Linked DNA regions of Phenylobacterium montanum. The protein of the gene in region 1 interacts with the protein of each later gene in a pairwise test. Links are inferred from orthologs where the notes say so. Each region holds a gene or a part of one and is shown in the gene's direction. Other genes may lie near its edges. The genes, in order: ndk and KCG34_RS16025.

The links.
Region 2: the proteins of ndk (region 1) and KCG34_RS16025 interact in binary tests that used the Escherichia coli proteins (3 or more experiments, as listed by UniProt). The link is inferred for Phenylobacterium montanum from one-to-one orthologs.

The regions. Positions count from the first base shown.
Region 1 is NZ_CP073078.1:790,779-801,175, reverse strand. The notes cover bases 2,903-5,808. They hold ndk (nucleoside-diphosphate kinase), read left to right. Parts: upstream 2,903-4,098; coding sequence 4,099-4,518; downstream 4,519-5,808. Other genes in these bases: KCG34_RS03620 (ABC transporter ATP-binding protein), read right to left, coding at 5,549-5,808; KCG34_RS03625 (class I SAM-dependent methyltransferase), read right to left, coding at 4,709-5,461; KCG34_RS03635 (ABC-F family ATP-binding cassette domain-containing protein), read right to left, coding at 2,903-4,003. Outside these bases: KCG34_RS03650 (leucyl aminopeptidase), read left to right, coding at 1-1,319; KCG34_RS03645 (DNA polymerase III subunit chi), read left to right, coding at 1,334-1,795; KCG34_RS03640 (proteinase inhibitor i78), read left to right, coding at 1,792-2,115; more of KCG34_RS03635, read right to left, coding at 2,123-2,902; more of KCG34_RS03620, read right to left, coding at 5,809-6,316; KCG34_RS03615 (MlaE family ABC transporter permease), read right to left, coding at 6,313-7,086; alr (alanine racemase), read right to left, coding at 7,083-8,162; hemA (5-aminolevulinate synthase), read left to right, coding at 8,404-9,630; KCG34_RS03600 (Ros/MucR family transcriptional regulator), read right to left, coding at 9,812-10,240. UniProt on the Escherichia coli protein: Major role in the synthesis of nucleoside triphosphates other than ATP. The ATP gamma phosphate is transferred to the NDP beta phosphate via a ping-pong mechanism, using a phosphorylated active-site intermediate.
Region 2 is NZ_CP073078.1:3,554,093-3,564,493, reverse strand. What follows is about bases 7,334-10,243. They hold KCG34_RS16025 (5-formyltetrahydrofolate cyclo-ligase), read left to right. Parts: upstream 7,334-8,449; coding sequence 8,450-9,037; downstream 9,038-10,243. Other genes in these bases: KCG34_RS16015 (outer membrane lipoprotein), read right to left, coding at 9,877-10,243; KCG34_RS16020 (TIGR00282 family metallophosphoesterase), read left to right, coding at 9,039-9,875; KCG34_RS16035 (cell division protein ZapA), read left to right, coding at 7,858-8,193; KCG34_RS16040 (DUF4164 family protein), read left to right, coding at 7,516-7,851; tkt (transketolase), read right to left, coding at 7,334-7,355. Also shown: KCG34_RS16075 (hypothetical protein), read right to left, coding at 1-299; KCG34_RS16070 (hypothetical protein), read right to left, coding at 459-1,580; KCG34_RS26190 (DUF6471 domain-containing protein), read right to left, coding at 1,529-1,729; KCG34_RS16065 (hypothetical protein), read right to left, coding at 1,946-2,269; KCG34_RS16060 (nuclear transport factor 2 family protein), read right to left, coding at 2,540-2,998; KCG34_RS16055 (hypothetical protein), read right to left, coding at 2,995-4,248; KCG34_RS16050 (helix-turn-helix domain-containing protein), read right to left, coding at 4,356-5,249; more of tkt, read right to left, coding at 5,382-7,333; more of KCG34_RS16015, read right to left, coding at 10,244-10,380. UniProt on the Escherichia coli protein: Involved in the removal of 5-formyltetrahydrofolate.

The DNA.
Region 1 (10,397 bases):
AGGGCAAGAGCCTGGAGCTGGTCGCGCCGGCGGGCCTCGCCGCCTCGCGAGTGCTGCTGATCGGGGTCGGCGCGGCTTCCGACCTGACGGCCGAGCGGGCAGAGACCTTCGCCGCCGAGGCCTATCAGGCGCTGAAGACCAGCGGCGCCCAGGTGCTGACCGTCGACGTGGCCGAGGATTCGGCGGATCTGGCCGCCCGCGCCGCCCTGGGCGCCACCCTGGCCGCCTATCGCTTCGACCGTTACCGCACCAAGGAGAAGCCGGAGAAGAAGCCGACCATCCAGACCGTGCGCATCGCCGTCTCGGACGTGACCGCGGCCGAAGCCGCCTGGGCCCCGCTGGCGGCCCTGGCGCAGGGCGTGTTCTTCACCCGCGACCTGGTCTCGGAGCCGGCCAATATCCTTCATCCCGTCGAGTTCGCGGCTCGCGTCAAGGCCTTAGAGGCCCACGGCCTTGTGGTCGAGATTCTGGGCGAGGCCGAGATGGAGAAGCTCGGCATGGGCTCGCTCCTCGGCGTCGGCCAGGGCAGCGAGCGCGAAAGCCAGCTGGTGGTCGTGCGCTGGAACGGCGCCGCCGATGCGAACGCCCAGCCGGTGGCCTTCGTCGGCAAGGGAGTCTGCTTCGACACCGGCGGCATCAGCCTCAAGCCCGCCGACGGCATGGAGGACATGAAGTGGGACATGGGCGGGGCGGGCGCCGTCGCCGGCCTGATGCTCACCCTGGCCAAGCGCAAGGCCAAGGCCAACGTCGTCGGCATCCTGGGCCTCGTCGAGAACATGCCCGACGGCGCCGCCCAGCGCCCTGGCGACATCGTCACCTCCATGTCCGGCCAGACCATCGAGGTGATCAACACCGACGCCGAGGGCCGGCTCGTCCTGGCCGACGCCCTCTGGTACTGCCAGGATCGCTTCAAGCCCAAGTTCATGGTCGATCTCGCCACCCTGACCGGCGCGATCATTATCGCCCTCGGCAACGACTATGCCGGGCTCTATTCCAACAACGATTCCCTGGCCGAGAACCTCCTGGCCGCGTCCAAGGCCTCTGGCGACCAGCTGTGGCGCATGCCCCTGCCGGCGGCCTATGAGAAGCAGATCGACAGCATGGCGGCCGATGTGAAGAACACCGGCGGCCGGCCGGGCGGCTCGATCACCGCGGCCCTGTTCCTGCAGCGCTTCGTCAACGAGCTTCCCTGGGCTCACCTCGACATCGCCTCGACCGCCTGGAAGAAGCCTTCCACCGTGCCGACCATTCCGGATGGCGCCACCGGCTTCGGCGTGCGCCTGCTGGACAAGCTCGTCGCCGATTTCTACGAAGACTGAGTAGCTTACAGGTCATGTCTGACGCGGCGTGTGAAGTCTGGTTCTATCACCTGGAGCGCAGTGGCCTGGACCAGGTGCTGCCCGAGCTCCTGGAGAAGACCCTCGGCCGGGGCTGGAAGGCCCTGGTCCGCTGCGGCCAGCGCGAGCGGGTCGAGCACCTGGACGGCTGGCTGTGGTCCTATCGCGAGGACAGCTTTCTGCCGCACGGTTCGGCCGACGAGCCCCAGGCCGAGCGGCAGCCGATCGTTCTGACGACGGATGACGCCAACCCCAACGGCGCCGACGCCCTGTTCCTGATCGACGGAGCGGAAGCCGGCGACCTGGACGGCTATAAGCGCTGCATCCTCCTGTTCGACGGCCGCGACGAAGCCGCCCTGACCGAGGCGCGCGGCCGCTGGAAGCGGTTCAAGGCCCAGGGGCTGCCGGTCAGCTATTGGCGCCAGGGCGCCGAGCGCGGCTGGGAGCGGCAGGCGTGAGGCGCTTCCTCCTGATCGCCCTGGCCGCTGCTTCGCTCGCCGCCTGCCGCGATGACGACAAGGCGCCCACCGCCGACGCCGGCCCCAAGCCGCTGATGCCGAATATCGCCAGCACCGCCCAGGTCAAAGAACAGTGCGACGCGCACGACCTCGCCTGGCTGGTCGGCAAGCCGCACACTCAGATCCCCGTGGCTGTGGACCCCTCGCGCCGCCGCGTCGCCTGCAGCACCTGCCAGATGCCGGAAGATTACCGACCGGACCGGACCAACATCATCTTCGACAGCCAGACCGGGCTGGTGATGTCGGTGACCTGCGGGTGAGACCGCCTCAGGCCAGCGCCTTGGCCGTCTCATACGCCTCGGCCGCCTCGATCCAGGCCTGTTCAGCCTTATCCAGGGCCGCCTGGACCTTTTCCCGGCGCTGGCCGAGTTCGGCGGCCTTGGCTGGGTTTCGGACATAGAGGTCCGGGTCCGCCAGGGCGGCGTCGATTTCGGCCAGGGTCTTGGTCTCGCGCGCCAACACCACCTCGGCGGCCTCCAGGCGACGCTTCAGCGGCCCGGCGGCGGTGACGGCGGGCTTGGCGGCAGGCTTGGGCGGCGCTGGCGGGGCTTCGGCCTGGACCTGGGTCGGGGCTCTCGCGGCCACTCGGGCGCGGTCGAGGACGAACTTGGCGTAGTCTTCCATGTCCCCGTCGAAGGGCTGGATGCTCCCGTCGGCGGCCAGCCACAGCCGGTCGGCCACCAATTCCATCAGCGAGCGGTCGTGCGTGATCAGGATCACCGCGCCCTCGTAGTCGTTCAGCGCGTCCAGCAGGGCCCGGCGGCTGTCGATGTCCAGGTGGTTGGTCGGTTCGTCGAGGATCAGGAGGTGAGGAGCCTCCATGGCCACGAGATTGAGCAGCAGCCGCGCCCGCTCGCCGCCGGACAGGTTGGAGACCGTGGTCTCGGCCTTGTCGAAGCCCAGGCCGAACTGGGCCAGCTTGGAGCGGCGCTGGCTCTCCGACGCCTCCGGCATGGCCCGGCGGATGATCTCCAGCGGCGTGTCGGTGGGATCGAGGGCCTCGATCTGATGCTGGTGGAACCAGCCGACCTTGATCCGCCGGTCGCGGTGCATGTGGCCGTGCGAGATCGGCAGGGCGTCGGCGATCATCTTGGCGAAGGTCGACTTGCCGGCCCCGTTGACGCCCAGAAGGCCGATGCGGTCGTCGATGTCGAGCCGCAGGTTCAGGTTCCTGAGGATCGGCGGGCCGCCATAGCCCACGCTGACGCCCTCCAGCCGGATCAGCGGCGGGGCCAGCGGCCGGGTCGGCGAGGGCAGGGTGAAGGGGGCGGTGCGCTCCAATTGCACCTCCGACGCCGGCGGCAGCTTGGCCAGCATCTTCAGGCGCGACTGGGCCTGGGTGGCCTTGGACGCCTTGGCGCGGAAGCGGTCGACAAAGGCCTGCATGTGCGCCCGCTTGGCCTCGATCTTGGCCCGCATGGCGTCGGCCAGCCGCGCCTTTTCGGCCCGCTGCTCTTCGAAGCTGTCATAGCCGCCGGTGTAGAGGTCCAGCTTGCCCTCCCGCACATGCAGGATGTAGCCGACCGAGTTGTTCAGCAGTTCGCGGTCGTGGCTGATGATCAGGGCGTTGTAGGGGTACTTCTTCAGCCGCGCCTCGAGCCACAGGGCGCCTTCCAGGTCGAGATAATTGGTCGGCTCGTCGAGCAGGAGCAGATCCGGCTCGGCGAACAGGGCCGCAGCCAGGGCCACGCGCATGCGCCAGCCGCCGGAGAACTCGGCCATGGGGCGGGCGAGGTCGGCGGTGGTGAAGCCCAGGCCCGACAGGATCTCAGCCGCGCGCGACGGCGCCCGGTCGGCGTCGATCTCGATCAGCCGGGCGTAGATCTCGCCCAGGCGCTCGGGCGGGGCCACGTCCAGCTCGGCGGTCAGGGCGGCGCGCTCGACGTCGGCGGCCAGCACTGTGTCCAAGAGGCTGACAGGCGTCGCCGGATGCTCCTGATCAACCGAGGCCACCTTCGCGTTCCGCGGCATCCTGATCTCGCCGGAGCCCAGGACCAGCTGGCCCAGGATCAGCTTGAACAGGGTCGACTTGCCCACCCCGTTGCGGCCCACCAGCCCCACCTTGGCGTTCTGGGGCAGGGTGACGCTCGCGCCGTCAAAGAAACGGCGGCCCCAGGCGTCGAACACGAGGTCGTTGATCTGCAACATGAGAAAAAAGCGCGCGCCTTGGCGGGGAGGAAGCGCACGGCTATAAGCCCGCGACCTTTTTCCTCCAACTCCCCTTGTGAGCCTAGAGCCTTCCCATGACCGAACGCACCTTCTCGATCATCAAGCCGGACGCGACCCGCCGCAACCTGACTGGCAAGGTCAACGCCGTCATCGAAGACGCCGGCCTGCGCATCGTCGCGCAAAAGCGCATCCACATGAGCCGCGCCCAGGCTGAGCGCTTCTACGAGGTGCACAAGGAACGCCCGTTCTTCGGCGAACTGGTCGACTTCATGGTCTCGGCCCCGGTGGTGGTGCAGGTGCTGGAAGGCCCGAACGCCGTCGCGCGCTACCGCGAAGTCATGGGCGCCACCAACCCGGCCCAGGCCGCCGAGGGCACCATCCGCAAGCTCTACGCCGAATCGGTCGGCGAGAACTCGGTCCACGGCTCGGACAGCCAGGAGAACGCCAAGCTCGAAATCGGCCAGTTCTTCTCGGAAGCCGAAATCGTCGGGTGATCCTACTCCGCTCATCCCCTGCTGCGCCTCAGACGCCAAGCTAGGGATGAGCCTTACATATCCTGCTCATGCTGAGGTGCTCGCCGCGTAGCGGCGAGCCTCGAAGCACGCAGCGGCGCCGCCAATGCGTCCTTCGAGGCCCGCTATGCGGGCGCCTCAGGATGAGGACTTGTTGTGCAATTGCTGAAATTTACCCCGGCTTCTTGAATCGCAGCAGGAACTGGTCCGTGTGTCCGCGGATCGAGGGGTCGAACACCTTCTTGGTGTGATCGTCGGCCGGATTGGCCAGAACGTCGCTTTCCCCATCCAGCACGAAGCCGGCCGCCGTCACCTCGGTCTTGACCGCCGCTGGGTCGATCCGGTGCAGGGTCTCGGTGTCGCGCAGGCCCGACCCCGCCGCCGCCGCGTGGTCCAGCACCACCAACACGCCACCCGGCTTCAGGGCCGCAAAGACGCTGCGGTTGAAGGCGGCGATGTCCGCCGGCCCCATGAACTTGTCGTGCAGGTCGTGATAGTCCTGGCGGATGAACACCGCGTCCACCCCTGGCGGGATGACCAGGGCGTTGATCGGCGAGGTGCTGACCGCGACGTTGCCGTAGCTCGGCTGGGCGGCGATCCCGTTCATGATGGTCATGATGTCCGGGTGCCGCGCCACCATCTCGGCCGGCTCGACCGCATAGACCTTGCCGTTCGGCCCCACCGCCTGGCTGAAGGCGCGGGTGAACCGCCCAGCGATGATATCAGCGACCCGCCAGCCGGGCTGGACGCCGATGAAGGCCAGGACCTCGGCGCGCTTGAAGGCCGGATTGGTCAGGGCGTCGGCCTGAGTGTCCTCGGCGGCGGGCTTGGCGGCGGGTTGCTGCGCCAGCACGCTTGCGGGCGCGCTCACGGCCAGCACGGCGAAACAGGCGGCCGCAGCCGCCCCGATCTTGCAAATCCTCATGGTTCCTCCCTGAACCGCGCGACGGGTTCGAGCCCGGCGGCGCAGCGAAGGTGGGGGGCAAATAGCCAACCGGCAATGCCCGGCGGTTCAGATCGCCGCCTTGATCGGCCCATCCGCCCGGCCGGCGATGAACTGCTCGACGTACGGGTCGCCCGAGCGGTCGAACTCGGCCATCGGGCCGCGCCAGACGATCTTGCCGTCGTGCAGCATGGCCGCCTCGTCGCCGATCTTGCGGGCCGAGGCCAGGTCGTGGGTGATCGAGACCGCGGTGCAGCCCAGGCCCTTGACCTGCTCGACAATCAGCTCGTTGACCGCGTCGGCGGTGATGGGGTCCAGGCCCGTGGTGGGCTCGTCGAAGAAAATGATCTCGGGCGAGCCGACGATAGCGCGGGCCAGGCCCACGCGCTTCTGCATGCCGCCTGAAAGGTCGCTGGGATAGAGGTCGGCGACGCTGGCCGCCAGCCGCACCTTGGCCAGGGCCTCCACCGCCTGGGCCTTGGCCGCCCGGCGCGGGACCTTGTCGGCGTTGATCAGGCGAAAGGCCACGTTCTCCCAGACCGTCAGGCTGTCGAACAGCGCGCCGCCCTGAAACAGCATGCCGAAGCGGCTGAACAGGCCGCTACGCTCCCGCCCCGAGGCGTGAGTGACGTCGACGCCGTCGATCAGCACCTGGCCCTTGTCGGGCGTCATCAGGCCCATGGCGATCTTGATGGTCACCGACTTGCCCTGGCCCGAGCCGCCGATGATCACCAGCGAGCGCCCGGCGCCGATGGACAGGTCCAGCCCGTCCAGCACCCAATGGTCGCTGAGATGGATGCGCACGCCGCGCCACTCGAGCTTGGGAGCCGCGGTCATGTGCGGGAGAACCAGGTGGTGAGCAGATAGTCGCTCATGAAGATCAGCACCGCCGCCGAGACGACGGCGAGCGTGGTGGCGCGGCCGACTCCGCGGGCGCCGCCCTTGGAGTTGTAACCGTGATAGCAGCCCATCAGGGCGACCATGAAGCCGAACACCGCCGCCTTGATCAGGCCGGACTCCACGTCCCAGGACTGCAGGAAGTCGCCGGTGTTGCGCAGATAGACTACCGGGTTGAAGGCCAGGGTGCGGGTCGCCACCAGCCAGCCGCCGGCTATGCCGATCAGGTCGGCGACCACGGTCAGCAGCGGCAGGCAGATCACCGCCGCTAGGATCCGCGGCGCCACCAGGTAGCGGAATGGGTCGGTGGAGAGGGTGCGCATGGCGTCGATCTGCTCGGTCGCCCGCATGGCGCCCAGCTCGGCGGCGATGGCGGCGGAGACGCGGCCGGCCAGCATCAGGGCCGCCAGAACGGGCCCGAGCTCGCGCGTGATCCCCAGGGCCACGATCTGCGGCATGATCTGCTCGGCGTTGAAGCGGCCGCCGCCGGTATAGATGTTCAGCGCCAGGGCCGCGCCGGTGAAGACCGCGGTCAGGCCCACCACCGGCAGGGACAGGTAGCCGATCGCCATCATCTGCCGGGCCAGCTGGCGAGGGAACCAGGGCGGCGAGAACAGGGGCGCGATCCCGCGCAGGCCGAACAGGGCCACCTCGCCGGTGAAGCGCACGATGTCCAGGGTGATGCGGCCTATCGTCCGGACGGGGTTCACTGGACGGCGCCCTTGTAGATGGTCTCGAAGCGATCGCCGAGCCGGGTCAGGATCTCGTAGGCGATGGTGCCAGAGGCCGCTGCGACCTCGTCGATCAGGACATCTGGGCCTATCATCTGCACCATGTCGCCGGCCCGGGGGGCTTGGTCCTCGCTGACGTCGACGGCGATCAGGTCCATCGAGACCCGGCCGACGAAGGACCGCCGCAGTCCGTCGAAGACGGCCCAGCCCGCCGGGCTCTGGGCGCGCAACAGGCCGTCGGCGTGGCCGGCGGCGAGGATCGCCACCTTCATCGCCCGCGGCGCGGTGAAGCCGCCGTCATAGCCAACGCTCTCGCCGGCCGGCACGTCGCGCACCTGCAGCACCGGCGCTTCCAGCGTCACCACGGGCGCGATCCGCGGATCGGCGTGGTCGAACGGGCCGCCGCCATAGAGGGTGATCCCGGGCCGCACCAGGTCGTGCAGGAAGCCGCCGCCGTGGAACAGGCCGCCGGAATTGGCCAGGCTGGCCCTGGCGTCGGGAAAGAGCGCACGAATGGCGGCAAAGCTCTCGGCCTGTCTGTGGTTCATCGGGTGGTCGTGGCTGGCGCCGCAGCTCAGGTGGCTCATGATCACGGCGATCTCAAGTCCGCCTTGAGCACTTTGCGCTTTCGCCAGACCCTCGGCCTCGTCCTTGCGCAAGCCCAGCCGGTTCAGGCCCGTGTCGACATGCAGCACGCAGGGGCCGCCGCGCGCCGCCGACCAGGCCTCGACCTGCTCCAGGCTGTTCAGCACCGGCGTCAGGCGCGAGGCGATCAGCCGCTCGGCCGAACCGGCCGGGCAGCCGTCCAGCACGTAGATGCTTGCGCCCTCGCCCAGCGCGCCGCGCAAGGTCTCGCCCTCGGTCAGGCGGGCGACGAAAAAGCTCTTCGCCCCCTCGGCCTGCAGCCGGCGCGCGACCGGCGCGGATCCGAGCCCATAGGCGCCCGCCTTGACCACCGGCGCGACCTCGGCCGCGCCCGCCAGCCGCCGCAGCAGGGCGAAGTTGGCGGCCAGGGCGTCGAGATCGACGGTCAGGCGGGCTTGGAACGCGGACATGAGGCGAAAGCGACCTGGAGAGACTCGTTTGTCGCAGGCTTTAAGGCGCCTTTGTCCTATTGTCGCGCCTGGGTTTGGCGTCAATATCGAAGGTGACGGGGCCGTCACGGTAGGGCCCCTAAGTGTCTTTCCGGATGTGGACAGGCCGGGCTTCTGGTGCGACAAGGCCCGGCGATTTGATGACCGTTCAGTGATGGAGGGTCCGTCGAACTTGAGGCGGATGTCGGGGAATTCAGAAGCGATGGATTACAAGGCTGCTTTTCGCAACGCGCTCGACCAGGTCCACAGCGAGGGCCGCTACCGAGTGTTCGCCGACCTGAAGCGCTACCGCGGAGAGTTCCCCAAGGCCCGCTGGACCCGTCCCGACGGCAGCCAGACCGACGTCGTGGTCTGGTGCTCCAACGACTATCTCGGCCAGGGCCAGAACCCGATCGTGACTCAGGCCATGCACCAGGCCATCGACGAGGCTGGTTCAGGCTCGGGCGGCACGCGCAATATCTCGGGCACCACCTGCTACCACGTCGCCCTGGAGAAGGAACTGGCCGACCTGCACGGCAAGGAAGCGGCCCTGCTGTTCACGTCCGGCTATGTGGCCAACGAGGCGGCGCTGTCGACCCTGACCAAGATCCTGCCCGGCCTGATCATCTTCTCTGACGAGCTGAACCACGCCTCGATGATCGCCGGCATCCGCAACGGGCGCTGCGAGTACAAGGTGTTCCGCCACAACGACCTGGAGCATCTGGAGGCGCTGCTGCGCGATGCCCCGGCGGACGCGCCCAAGCTGGTGGCGTTCGAGAGCGTCTATTCCATGGACGGCGACATCTCGGATATCGCCGGAACCATCGCCCTGGCCAAGAAATATGGCGCCCTGACCTATCTGGACGAGGTCCATGCGGTCGGGCTCTACGGCCGGCAGGGCGGCGGCGTCGCCGAGCGCGACGGGGTGATGGACCAGATCGACATCATCGAAGGCACCCTGGGCAAGGCCTTCGGGGTCATGGGCGGCTACATCGCCGCCGACGCCGATATCGTCGACGCCATCCGCAGCTTCGCCTCCGGCTTCATCTTCACCACCTCGCTGCCGCCGGCCCTGTCGGCGGGCGCGGCGGCCAGCGTGCGTTGGCTGCGCGAGCACAACGAGGTGCGGGTCCGCCACCAGGAGCGCGCCGCGACCCTGAAGCGCCGCTTCGCCGAGGCCGGCCTGCCGGTGATGCCTTCGGTCAGCCACATCGTGCCGGTGCTGGTGGGCGATCCCGTCCACTGCAAGATGATCTCGGACATGCTGCTAGCCGATTTCGGCGTCTACGTGCAGCCGATCAACTATCCGACCGTGCCGCGCGGCACCGAGCGCCTTCGCTTCACCCCGACTCCGTTCCACACCGACGAGATGATGGACCACCTGGTGGGCGCGCTCGACAAGCTGTGGTCGCGCTGCAACGTCAAGCGCCTGGGCGGTTACGCGGCCTGAGTTCCAGGGCCGCTTGGAACTTTCGCTGGGCGCTTGTGCGTCCTTCGAGCGCTGGGAGCTTGTGCGTCCTTCGAGACGGCCGCCTTGCGGCCTCCTCAGGATGACGAGGTTTGTTGACGTTCCACCAAAGTCGTCATGGTGAGGAGCGGCGCAGAGCGCCGCGTCTCGAACCACGCACTCGTCAGGCCTTGCGCCCGCGGACGCCCTTGCCGAGGCCGATCTGCTTGGCGAAGTCCGAGCGACGGGCGGCGTAGACCGGAGCGACCATCGGATAGTCGGGTGGCAGGCCCCATTTGCGCCGGTATTCTTCCGGGCTGAGGTCGTAGCGCGAGCGCAGATAGCGCTTCAGCATCTTCAGGCGCTTTCCGTCTTCCAGGCAGACGATATAGTCGCTCTGCACCGAGCGGCTGATCGGTACGGCGGGCTTCCGCTTTTCGGGTTCAGGCTCCTTCGGCGGGGCGCCGAGGCCGGTGAGCGCATCATGCACCGAATGGATGAGCGTACCGATGCTCGAAGCAGGCACGTTGTTCTGGGCGACATAGGCCGAAACGATCTCGGCGCTGAGGCGCAGGACGTCGGCGGCCTCGTCAGTGTGGTCTTGTGTGATCATGCTTGGGGGCCCTGATACTCTGCGGTTACGCCTATGGACCGGTCCCGGCTTTGGAACTCGGCCAAATCCGAACGCGCGACCTGAGGCCAAGTTCCCGCAAGGTGATCAGAGCTGTGGATCGTTCCGTGCTTTGATCATGGGACGGGCCTGTATAAAG
Region 2 (10,401 bases), 2.8 Mb from region 1 along the record:
CGCTGGGTCGCGCCGTTCAGCTGGCTATAGGGCATCCAGAAGCCGTCTTCCGGGCCCTGGCCTTGGGGGCCCTTGCCAGGAGCGCCCTGGGCCGCGCCCGGCTTGTCCTGCGGCAGCAGGCTCTCGCTTAAACGAGCCTCCAGCGCCATGGTCAGGCGCACCGCCCGCGTCAGCCGCGAAAAGCTGCGTTCAGCCTCGACCGCCTCGGCCTTCCCGGCCCTGGCCGCCTCGATCCCGCGCTTGGCCAGGGACCTGGCCAACTCCATGCCCAGGGCGGACAGCTCCGCCAGGTCCTCCATATGCCGCTCCACCCGCGCGCGATGGGCGGCGCGGGTGGAGTCGGATTGAGGGCGTTGGGCTTGAATCGACACGAACAAAACATGAACAAATGTCGAGCGAAAGTCAAGCGGCGATCGCTCACGCGTCGTCCTCTAGCGGCGACGAATCCGCCAGCTGCGCTAGTCGGTTTGCCAACTGTCGCTGGGTGTTTTCAAAAAGAGAATATCACTTGCGGGTATGTTCTCACCGATCTTGAAGTTGTAGTCCAAAGCCGTTTGGCCATTCTGCAATTTTACGCGCTTGAATAGTTGAAATATGACGCCGCTCTGATGATGAGTTTTGGGTTTCCCGAACATATAATCCACGCAACCATACAAAAATATCGTGATATTATTCTCCCTGTCCGCGGCGCTTGCAATTTCTTTCGGCATGAATCCGATTGCCTGGGTGGCAAAATGGCGCTGATCGTTCAAGCTGATATCGACGTGATCATGCGGGAACAGTATTTCCCCTCGGTTAGGATTGTCGAGAACCTCTTTTCTAAAAGATTCGCAACGCGAAGTGGCTTCTTGTGTAAAATCTGCATGTCCTGGATAGCTTAGATATCCCCACGTCACACTATTAACGTTGAAGGCTGGGGACTGTCCTATATTCTCCAGCCTGATATCAAGCGGCATGAACGCGTGTGGCCCGTCCGGCAAATTAAAAAACTGAAGAGGATTTTTAGTACTGATATTGAGTGTGATCCACGGCCTCTGCTGGGCCTGCATCAGAGCAACTTGACCCTTCAACGCTTCAGCTGAGGTCTTTGCGGCGATCGCCTGATTCGCCGCCGCGGCAGCCAAGGTCTGGTTTGCAGAGATCTGCTTGTCTTGCTTGGCCATTTCTATAGCGGCGGCGCTATCGGCGGCGGCTGCCGAGGAGCGGGCATCGCTCAGTTGCTCCATCATGACGCTCAATTGGCCGCTGGCAGCGTCAGCCTGTCTTTTGGTGGCTTCCAAATTCCCATTCGAGACCCAAACACCGGCCGCTGCGATGGCGGCGGTAATAATGGAAACGACGAGCGCAACCCCACCAGAAGCCTTGGGAGGGTCGTTTCGATTTGGCCGTTCTGGGTCTTCTGCGATTGGGTTTGCGTGGCCATTGCCGCCCGATGCGCCTTGAGACGCACTGGCCGTATCTTGAGCGCCGCTATTTCTATTGTCGCCTTCTGCTATGGCATCAGTTTCGGGTTGAGATTTGTCGAACCCTATTCGGGCTCGTGAACCCGGACTGAATGGGCGCCAATCGCGACCAGACATTGGATGAAGAACCCCGCCAAGAATCCGCCTCGACTGATCCTATTGCCTAGGTTGGCGTTTGTCTCCTCCACGCCCACGGCGTGCAACTCTTCTACTAAAGCCTTTGTAGGTGAAATAGCGCATGGCAAACGCCGCCTTGAGGGTGCCATTGTAGCAAGACAACGCCCTCAACGACGGGCCGCCCGGCCCACTCACCGCTTTAGTTTCACAGCTGATCAGAGCCTGCCGGCATAGCCAACTCAAGGGTCGCCCTGCGGGCGACCGGCGAAGCCGGCTGCGCCCTTGACTTGGCTATGCCGGCAGGCAGGCTCGCAACTGTGAAACAAAGGCTCAGGCTCGCCGCTGGGCGGCGTAGGTCGACTGATCTAGCTCGCCAACAAGCGCCCGCCGCCGCGCAGCTTGGGCCACAAAAGCCATCCCAGCAGATAGCCGAGCGAACTCACCAAGGCCGTGAGGCAAAGCATCATGACGACCGCGAACCCCTTCATGAAACTCCCGTCGCCGCCCGTCAGGAAATATCCACCGACCGTTGCGGCTATCCAGGCGACATAGGACAGCGCGATCGCGGCGATCTTGGCCAGCCAGTGCCTGATTTTGAAAGCTCTCAGGACCACATAGGCCGTGGCGAACACCGCCGCCCCTTGCGCAGCGACGAACAGCAGCGAAAGCAAACTGACCAGGATGGCCACGACTGATTGCTCCACAGCGCCTTGTTCCGCCGGAGCATACATTCAAGCGGAGCCGCAGCAACGCGCCTTCTTCGCGACTACTGGAGACCGGATCCGGCCGTTGGCGGCGCGGCTTCACTGCTCTTCCTCATCCTGAGGTGCTTGGCGCGAAGCGGCGAGCCTCGAAGGACGCACGGCGCGGCCACTGCGTCCTTCGAGGCCCGCTCACGCGGGCGCCTCAGGATGAGGAAGAGCAGTGAAGCTATGAGAAGCCGGACCGTTCCGCTGGCCTCACGGCTTCACCAAAACCTCCGCCGACGCAACCAGCCGCCATCCATCGGCCGTGTTGCGCCACGTATCCAGCCATCGCCTGTGGGTCGGCGCCGTCGCGCCCGCATAGGCATCCTCTTCGCTGCCCAGCGCGATGGCCGTGTCGCCGTGCAGGCGGACGGTCAGGGCGGTGATCTTCAGCGAGGTCGCGCGGGGCTCGCTGCGGACATCGGCCAGGATCGCCGCCTTGTCCGAGGTCTTGCCGTCGGGCTCGCAGCCGACGAAATCCTCCGCCACCAGCCGCTGGGCGATGCTGACATCGCCGGTGACGAAGCTCTGCGAATAGGCCTCCTCCAGCCGGGCGACCTCCTGCTGGGCGGCGGCGTCCGGCGCGGCGCGGGCGGGCGCCAGCGGGCAGAGCGCGGCCATCAGGCCGGCGGCGAGGGCGATCTGCGGGGCGGTGATCCTGGTCGACTTCATTTCGAAAACACCACCCCATGGGCGATCGCCGAGCCGGTCCAGCCGTGCGGCCAGGTGCGGTTGTCGAGGTCGAAGCCGGGCTTGCCCTTGTCGTCGTGGAACGCCGCATCGATCGCCAGCGCCCCGGTGTCCGGATCGAAGCTGAGCATGAACAGGCGATCCTCGTCATAGCCGGTGACGGCCAGGCGATGGGTCTTGGCGTCATAGCCCGTCCAGTGCGGCGATATGGTCGGATCGAGCACCACCCTCGTCACCTCGGCGGGGTGGTCGCCGTCGCGGATATCCAGCACCACGATCGCATGCAGGATCGGCACGCTCTGGATCAGGTAGTGCGAGACGATGCTGGGCACGCCGCAGAACGAGCCGGGGAATTGCCAGACCAGTTTCGAGCGCGGATGGTCCGAGGCGATGTCGCTGACCCGTTCGATCCCGCAGCCCGTGGTCTGCACATAGACCGCCCCATCGGGGCCGAGCCTGGCCTCCTCCGGATTGGTCTCGCCATAGCGGCCGGCCGGGGCGTCGAGGTCGTTGGTCGACAGCCGCTTCAGGTCGGAAAGCCGGAAGACCTGATAGGTGTGCCCGATGCGGTCCTCGTCGCGCATCGACGAGTTGGTCACGATCACCCGGTCGATGTCGGGCAGCGGCAGGAGGCTGTAGGCCATCAACAGGTCATTGGGCCGCTCCGGGTCGGCGGTGGAGGCGGCGCGCACCGCATGGCCCTCGTCGTCGATCTCCACCAGCCCGCCGTGCACGTCGGGCCTGGCCCCGATGTCGGTCATGGGCATGGCCATGCCGGCCATCTCGTGGTCCATGCCGGCGTGGTTCATCTGCCCCTCGACCTGGAAGCTCGCCAGCACGTGTCCGTTGGGCAGCCGCAGGAAGGAGTGGGGGTGGCTGAACCCGTCCAGGTCCTTGAAGCTCGCGTGCACGCCGGGATGCAGCGGATCGCGCAGATCCATCACCACCGTCTGCCCCGAGATATGGTCGTTGGCGAACAAGAGGCCCCCGTCCGGCATCCAGTATTCGGTGTGGTGGACCTGGTGCGTCTGGATGCCCGAGGCGGCGGAGGCGACCAGCTTGCCATAGCCGGGCGAGGCCGGGTCGGCGTCGATCACCATGATGAAATCCTGCCCCTGCTTGGCCGTATCGCCCGCCCAGGCGAACAGGTAGTGGCCGGCCGGCGCGGCGTGGGCCGCTGTCCCGGCCACCAGAAGCGCAGCCGAAGCCCATCGCGCCAGTCGCCGCCACATTGCAAATTCCTCCGCGATCAGCGTCCCACCGGCATGGCGCCTACCAAGGCGGGGGCGCCGCGGTCGACGCACATTTTGAATCGCCGCCGCTCGCGGCGAGGGCGCGCTCAAGCCGCCGTGCGCGCACAGACCTCTTCATTGGCCTTCAGCGTCCGGGCGGCGCAGGCGAGGAGAACGCAAAAACGGCTGGCGTAGAGCCAATCCAGCGCCTGGCGGCCGGCCTCGGTGAACCTCAGGCCGCCGGGCTCCAGCTCGACGAAGTCGTGGCGTTCGGCCGCCTTCACCATCCGGGTCAAATGCACGCGCGAAACCTTCAGCCGGCGGGCCATGGCGGCGAGGGACAAGGCGATCGGACCCTCCGGCGGGAAGCAATCGGCCTGCGCCACCAGGGCGTGGAGCACCTGAATGCCGGCGTGGCGGTTCATGAACACGCCATACCAGTCCTCGAACGGCTCCGCCTGCGGGCTTCCCGAAGTGAAGGCGTCGCCCTGCTCGATGACCAGGGTGTTGAAAACGCTCGGCGCATGCAGATTGCGCAGCACCAGCCCGGCGCCGGGCTCGATCACCTGCAGCGCGTCGAGCAGGCTGGCCTGATGGCGCGTGTAGGTGGCCAGGAACCGCGGCGTCAGGCGATACGAGGCCGCCGGCCGCTGACCGCGGCCGGGATTGGGCTCCACATAGCCCAGGTAGCGCATATAGATCAGCAGCGCTCGGGCGCGCCCGGGGCTGACCAGGCCGAAACCCGCAATGAAATCCTTCAGCCGGGCCAGGGTGAGTCCGCCGGAAGCGTTCAGATAGGCGGCGCTCAGCCCCGCGACGGTGCGGCCGGCGTCCTTCCGAAGCCCGTCCAACGCGGGATCCGCTTCGGCGTCGCGCAGCATATTGGCGGCCAGCCGCCGCGCCGCGGCGGGATATTCCGGCCTGCGCCTCAGGCGCTCGCGCATCTGCGCCAGATTCGCGACCTCGAAGTCCCACTCGTACAAGGAATCGATCTGATCCAACACACGCAGCCCGTACGAAAACACCATGGCTAAGCTAAGCGGCTGTGGCGGCCGCGCCTAGCGCATTTTCCTGGCGCGCGAATCGATGAGGCGGAATGGCCGAGCGGCCGACAGGGCGGCCGCCCCCGCCGCCTATTGCCTGAGCTTCGCCTTCGCCAGCGACGCCACCGCCTCGCCGGTGATGCCGAATTCCTTGTACAGCCGCTCGAACGGGGCGCTGGCGCCGAAGCCGCTCATGCCGACGAAGCCGCCGTCCTCGCCGATGAAGCGCTCCCAGCCCAACTTGACCCCGGCCTCGACGGCGATACGCACCGGCGAGCCGCCGATGGTCTCGGCGCGATAGCTGGCGTCCTGCTGCTCGAACAGCTCCCAGCAGGGGACCGAGACCACGCGGGTCCCGACGCCCTCAGCCTGCAACAGCTTGCGCGCCTCGACCGCCACCGCGACCTCGGTGCCGGTGGCGAACAGGGTCACCTGAGCCTCGCCTTCGGCCGGCAGCAGCTCATAGGCGCCGTGGTCGGACAGGCTGTCTTGACCGTCGCTCCGCACCGCGGCGGTCTTCTGCCGCGACAGGGCCATGATCGAGGGGGTGGTGCGGTGCTTCAGCGCCAGGCGCCAGCACTCGGCGGCCTCGACCGCGTCGGCGGGGCGGAACACCAGCAGGTTGGGGATCGCGCGCAGGGCGGCCAGGTGCTCGACCGGCTGGTGGGTGGGCCCGTCCTCGCCCAGGCCGATGGAATCGTGGGTCATCACGTGGATCACGCGGATGCCCATCAGGGCGCCCAGGCGGATCGCCGGCCGCGAATAGTCCGAGAAGGTCATGAAGGTCCCCGAATAGGGGATCACGCCCCCATGCAGGGCCATGCCGTTCATGGCCGCGGCCATGCCGTGCTCGCGCACGCCGTAATGGACATAGCGGCCCTCGTAGTCGGGTGCGTCGAACGCCTTCATGCCCTTGACGAAGGTGTTGTTCGAGCCGGTCAGGTCCGCCGAGCCGCCGACCATCTCCGGGATCGCCGGGGTCAGCTGCTCCAGGGCCGCGCCGGACCAGACGCGGGTGGCGTTGGCCGGCTTGTCGGCCGCCATCTTCTGGATGTGGGCGTCCAGGGCGACGAAGGCGTCGGGGCCCAGCTCGCCCACCATCGCGCGGTGGAAGGCGTCGGCGTGGCCTGAAGCCGCCAGCTTGGCCTCCCAGGCCTTGCGCACCTTGGCGCCGCGGCGGCCGGCGGCGCGCCAGGGTTTGAGCACCTCGTCCGGCACGGTGAAGGGTTCGGCCGACCAGCCCATGGCGGTGCGGGCGTCGGCGATCTCCTTGTCGAACAGGTTGTAGCCGTGGCCGTGGCGGTCGCCCTCCTTGGGCCCCGCGCCGCGGGCGATCTTGGTCTTGCAGGCGATCATCGAGGGCCGGTCCTGCTTGGTCGCCCAGGCGAGCGCCCGGCGGATCTGGCCGTAGTCGTGGCCGTCGATCACCTTGACCGCCCAGCCGGCGGCCTTGAACCGCGCCACCTGGTCGCCGGTCTCGGAAATGGTCGCCTCGCCGTCGATGGTGACGTTGTTGTCGTCGAAGAGGACGGTCAGCTTGTTCAGCTTCCAGCGCCCGGCCATGGAGATGGCCTCGTGGCTGACCCCCTCCATCAAGCAGCCGTCGCCGGCGATCACCCAGGTGCGGTGGTCGACTAGGTCCTCGCCGAAGCGGGCGGCAAGGTGACGCTCGGCCATGGCCATGCCGACGGCGGTGGCGATGCCCTGGCCCAGGGGGCCAGTGGTGGTCTCGACGCCCGGGGTGTGGCCGTATTCCGGGTGGCCCGGGGTCTTGGAGCCCCACTGCCGGAAATCCTCAAGCTCCTTCATGGTCACGGCCTTGAAGCCGGTCAGGTGCAGGAGGCTGTAGATCAGCATCGAGCCGTGGCCGGCCGATAGCACGAAGCGGTCGCGATCGGCCCAGTCGGGGCGGCTGGCGTCGTATTTCAGGAACTTGGTCCACAGCACCGTGGCCACGTCGGCCATGCCCATCGGCATGCCCTGGTGGCCGGACTTGGCCTTGTGCACCGCCTCGATCGACAGGATGCGGATGGCGTCGGCCATGGCGGTGGGGGAGGCGGACATGCGCGGGCGCCCTCGATACAGAGAGAGTGACGGAAAAGGGTGATGCGCCACGCCTTTGCACCGCGAAGCGGCGAGGGTCAAGCAAGGCCGCGCTTTCAGCCTCGCCCCGGCGCGGTCTATAGAGGGCGGCGGCGATAGCGACGCGGCGAAGCGAGGCGGCATGTTGCACGATGTCAGCGAGGGCGGCTCCCTGGAGGCGGCGATCCAGCGGCTGGACCGGGCCCTGACCCAGCTCGACCTGCGCGTGACGGGCCTGGCCGCCCAGGCCGGCTCGGGCAATGGCGAGCTGTTCGACCTGGACCGCTCGGCCCTCGCCGCCGAGCTGGACGCGGCCAGGGGCCGCGAGCGCGAGCTGGAAGAAGCCGGCGCCCAGGCCTCGGCGGCCATCGGCCTGGCCATAGCCGAGCTGCGTCAGGCGCTGACCGATGATGAAGACGAGATCGAGGACGACGTGTTTGGGGACGTGGGCGGCGCAGACGAAGTCGAGGAGGTTTGACGGCCCATGTCCCAGGTGACCATCGAAGTGAACGGCCGGCCCTATGTGGTGGGCTGCGAGGACGGCCAGGAGGGCCACCTCACCGAGCTCGCCCGCCTGTTCGACCGCCAGGTGCGCCAGGTCAGCCAGGAGGTCGGCCAGCTGGGCGAAACCCGGCTGTTCCTGATGGGCGCCCTCCTGCTGGCCGACGAGCTGGCCGACGTGCGCATGCGCATGGCCCACGCCCAGTCCGAGCTGGCCCGCCTGCAATCCGACGCCGCCCGCCTGGAGAGCCGCGCCGCCGTGGCCCTGGACGCCGCCGCGCGCAAGGTCGAGGCGATCGCGGCCAAGGTTGCGCGTTAGCGGGGTGCGACAGCGGCCTGGCTTGAGAAAACCCGGCCGGGCGCCTATGTTGCCTACCGGCGGGTCTGCTGCGGCTCGCGTCGAAGGCTTCACATCCCGGGGACCTTAATTCATCTCTTAGGGAGCTGTCCCTGTCCGGGATCGTGGTCCTGGACACACGGCGCCCACCTGGTCTGACCAGGTCCGAGTGGATTGAAAACGCCTTCACGGTTTTCGCGGCGCCGCCACCCTAGTCTCTCCCGCAACCAGGTTTTGCGTGATTCAGGCCGACCCAGCCTCAGCCAAGGCCCTGTTGCGCGAGGAGATGCGGGCCCTGCGCCGCGGCCTCAGGAAAGACGTTCCCGGCGCCGCCGAACAGGCCGCCGCCAACCTCCCGCAATCCCTGCTCGGCCGCTTCGCCGTGGTCAGCGGTTATCACCCCCTGGGCGGCGAGATCGACCCTCGCCCTTTGATGGCCCGGCTGCAGGCCGCCGGCGCGACCCTGGCCCTGCCGGTGACCCTGGACCGCGACGCGCCCCTGATCTTCCGCCGCTACTGGCCGGGCGAGCCGGTCCATCCCGACGCCATCGGCGTGCCCTCGCCGGCGCCCGAAGCCGCCGAGGTCCGGCCCGACCTGGTCATCACCCCCCTCGTGGCCTTCGACCGCCGCGGCGCGCGCATGGGCCAGGGCGGCGGCTTCTATGACCGCACCCTCGCCGCCCTGCGCGCCCGGGGTCCGGTGTTCGCCCTCGGCCTCGCCTACGCAGGGCAAGAGGTGGCCCGCATCCCCGGCGAGGCGCACGACCAGATGCTGGACGCCATCCTGACGGAAACAGGCTATATCCCGGCCCGAAAGGACTTTTGACATGCGTTTCGCCTTCTTCGGCGATGTCGTCGGCCGCTCCGGGCGCGACGGCCTGGCCGACCATTTGCCCGACCTGCGGCGCCGGCTCGGCCTGCAGTTCGTGATCGTCAACGCCGAGAACGCCGCCGCCGGCTTCGGCATCACCGAGAACACCGCCCGCGAGCTGTTCGAGGCCGGCGCCGACTGCCTGACCCTGGGCAACCATTCCTGGGACCAGCGCGAGGCCCTGACCTACATCGTGCGCGAGCCGCGCCTGATCCGCCCCCTGAACTATCCGGTGCTGTCCGACGCCCCGGGCCGCGGCTCGCAGATGTTCGAGACCGAGAGCGGCCACCGGGTGCTGGTGATCAATCTTCTGGGTCGGGTGCACATGGACGCCCTGGACGACCCCTTCGCCGCCGTGGACCGCGAGTTGGACGCCTGCCCGGTCGGCGTGGCCGCCGATGCGGTGGTGGTCGACATGCATTGCGAGGCGACGTCAGAGAAGATGGCCATGGGCCACTTCTGCGACGGCCGCGCCAGCCTGGTCGTGGGCACCCACACCCACGTGCCTACCGCCGACGCCCAGATCCTGAGCGGCGGCACCGCCTACCAGACCGACGCCGGCGCCTGCGCCGACTATGACAGCGTGATCGGCAACCAGAAGGAAGAGCCGCTGCGCCGCTTCACCACCCGCATCGCCGGCGGCCGCTACAAGCCGGCCGAAGGCCCGGCGACGGTCTGCGGCGTGTTCGTCGAGACCGATCCGCGCACGGGCCTGGCGACCCGCATCGAGCCGATCCGCGTCGGCGGGCGGCTGAGCCAGACGATTCCCGTGGTGGCGCTGCAGACCGCCTGACCTAGCGCGGCGGATATCCGCGCGGGACCACCTGGGCGCGGCCGCCTTGCCAGATCACGTCGACCGGCGCGCCTTGCGGGATCGGCTGGGCGTCGGGCTGCGGGATCTCCAGTTCGCGGCCGTCGCGCAAGCGGACCATGTAGGCGAAGCCGGGGTGGCGGTCGCCGTTCTGCACGGCGTTGCCCAGCAGCGCGCCGCCGACGGCGCCGGCGACCGTCGCCAGGCCGCGGTCCCGGCCGTGAGCCAGGGCGTTGCCGGCCACGCCGCCGGCCACACCGCCGACCACGGCTCCGGCGCCGTTGTTGCCCGGCCCGAACTCGATCGGCCGATAGCTGACGATCACCCCATGCTCGACCGTCGAAGGCACGCCCGCCGCATAGGCGGGATAGGGCCGCGGGCCGTAGTCCTCGGCGCAGGCGGCCAGAGAGCCGGCGGCGACAGCCAGCGAAAGGGCGACCAGCGTCTTCTTCACGGCGCTGGAACGGAACGAAATCGACGGGTTCATTGAAAGCCTCACGGGACGCGG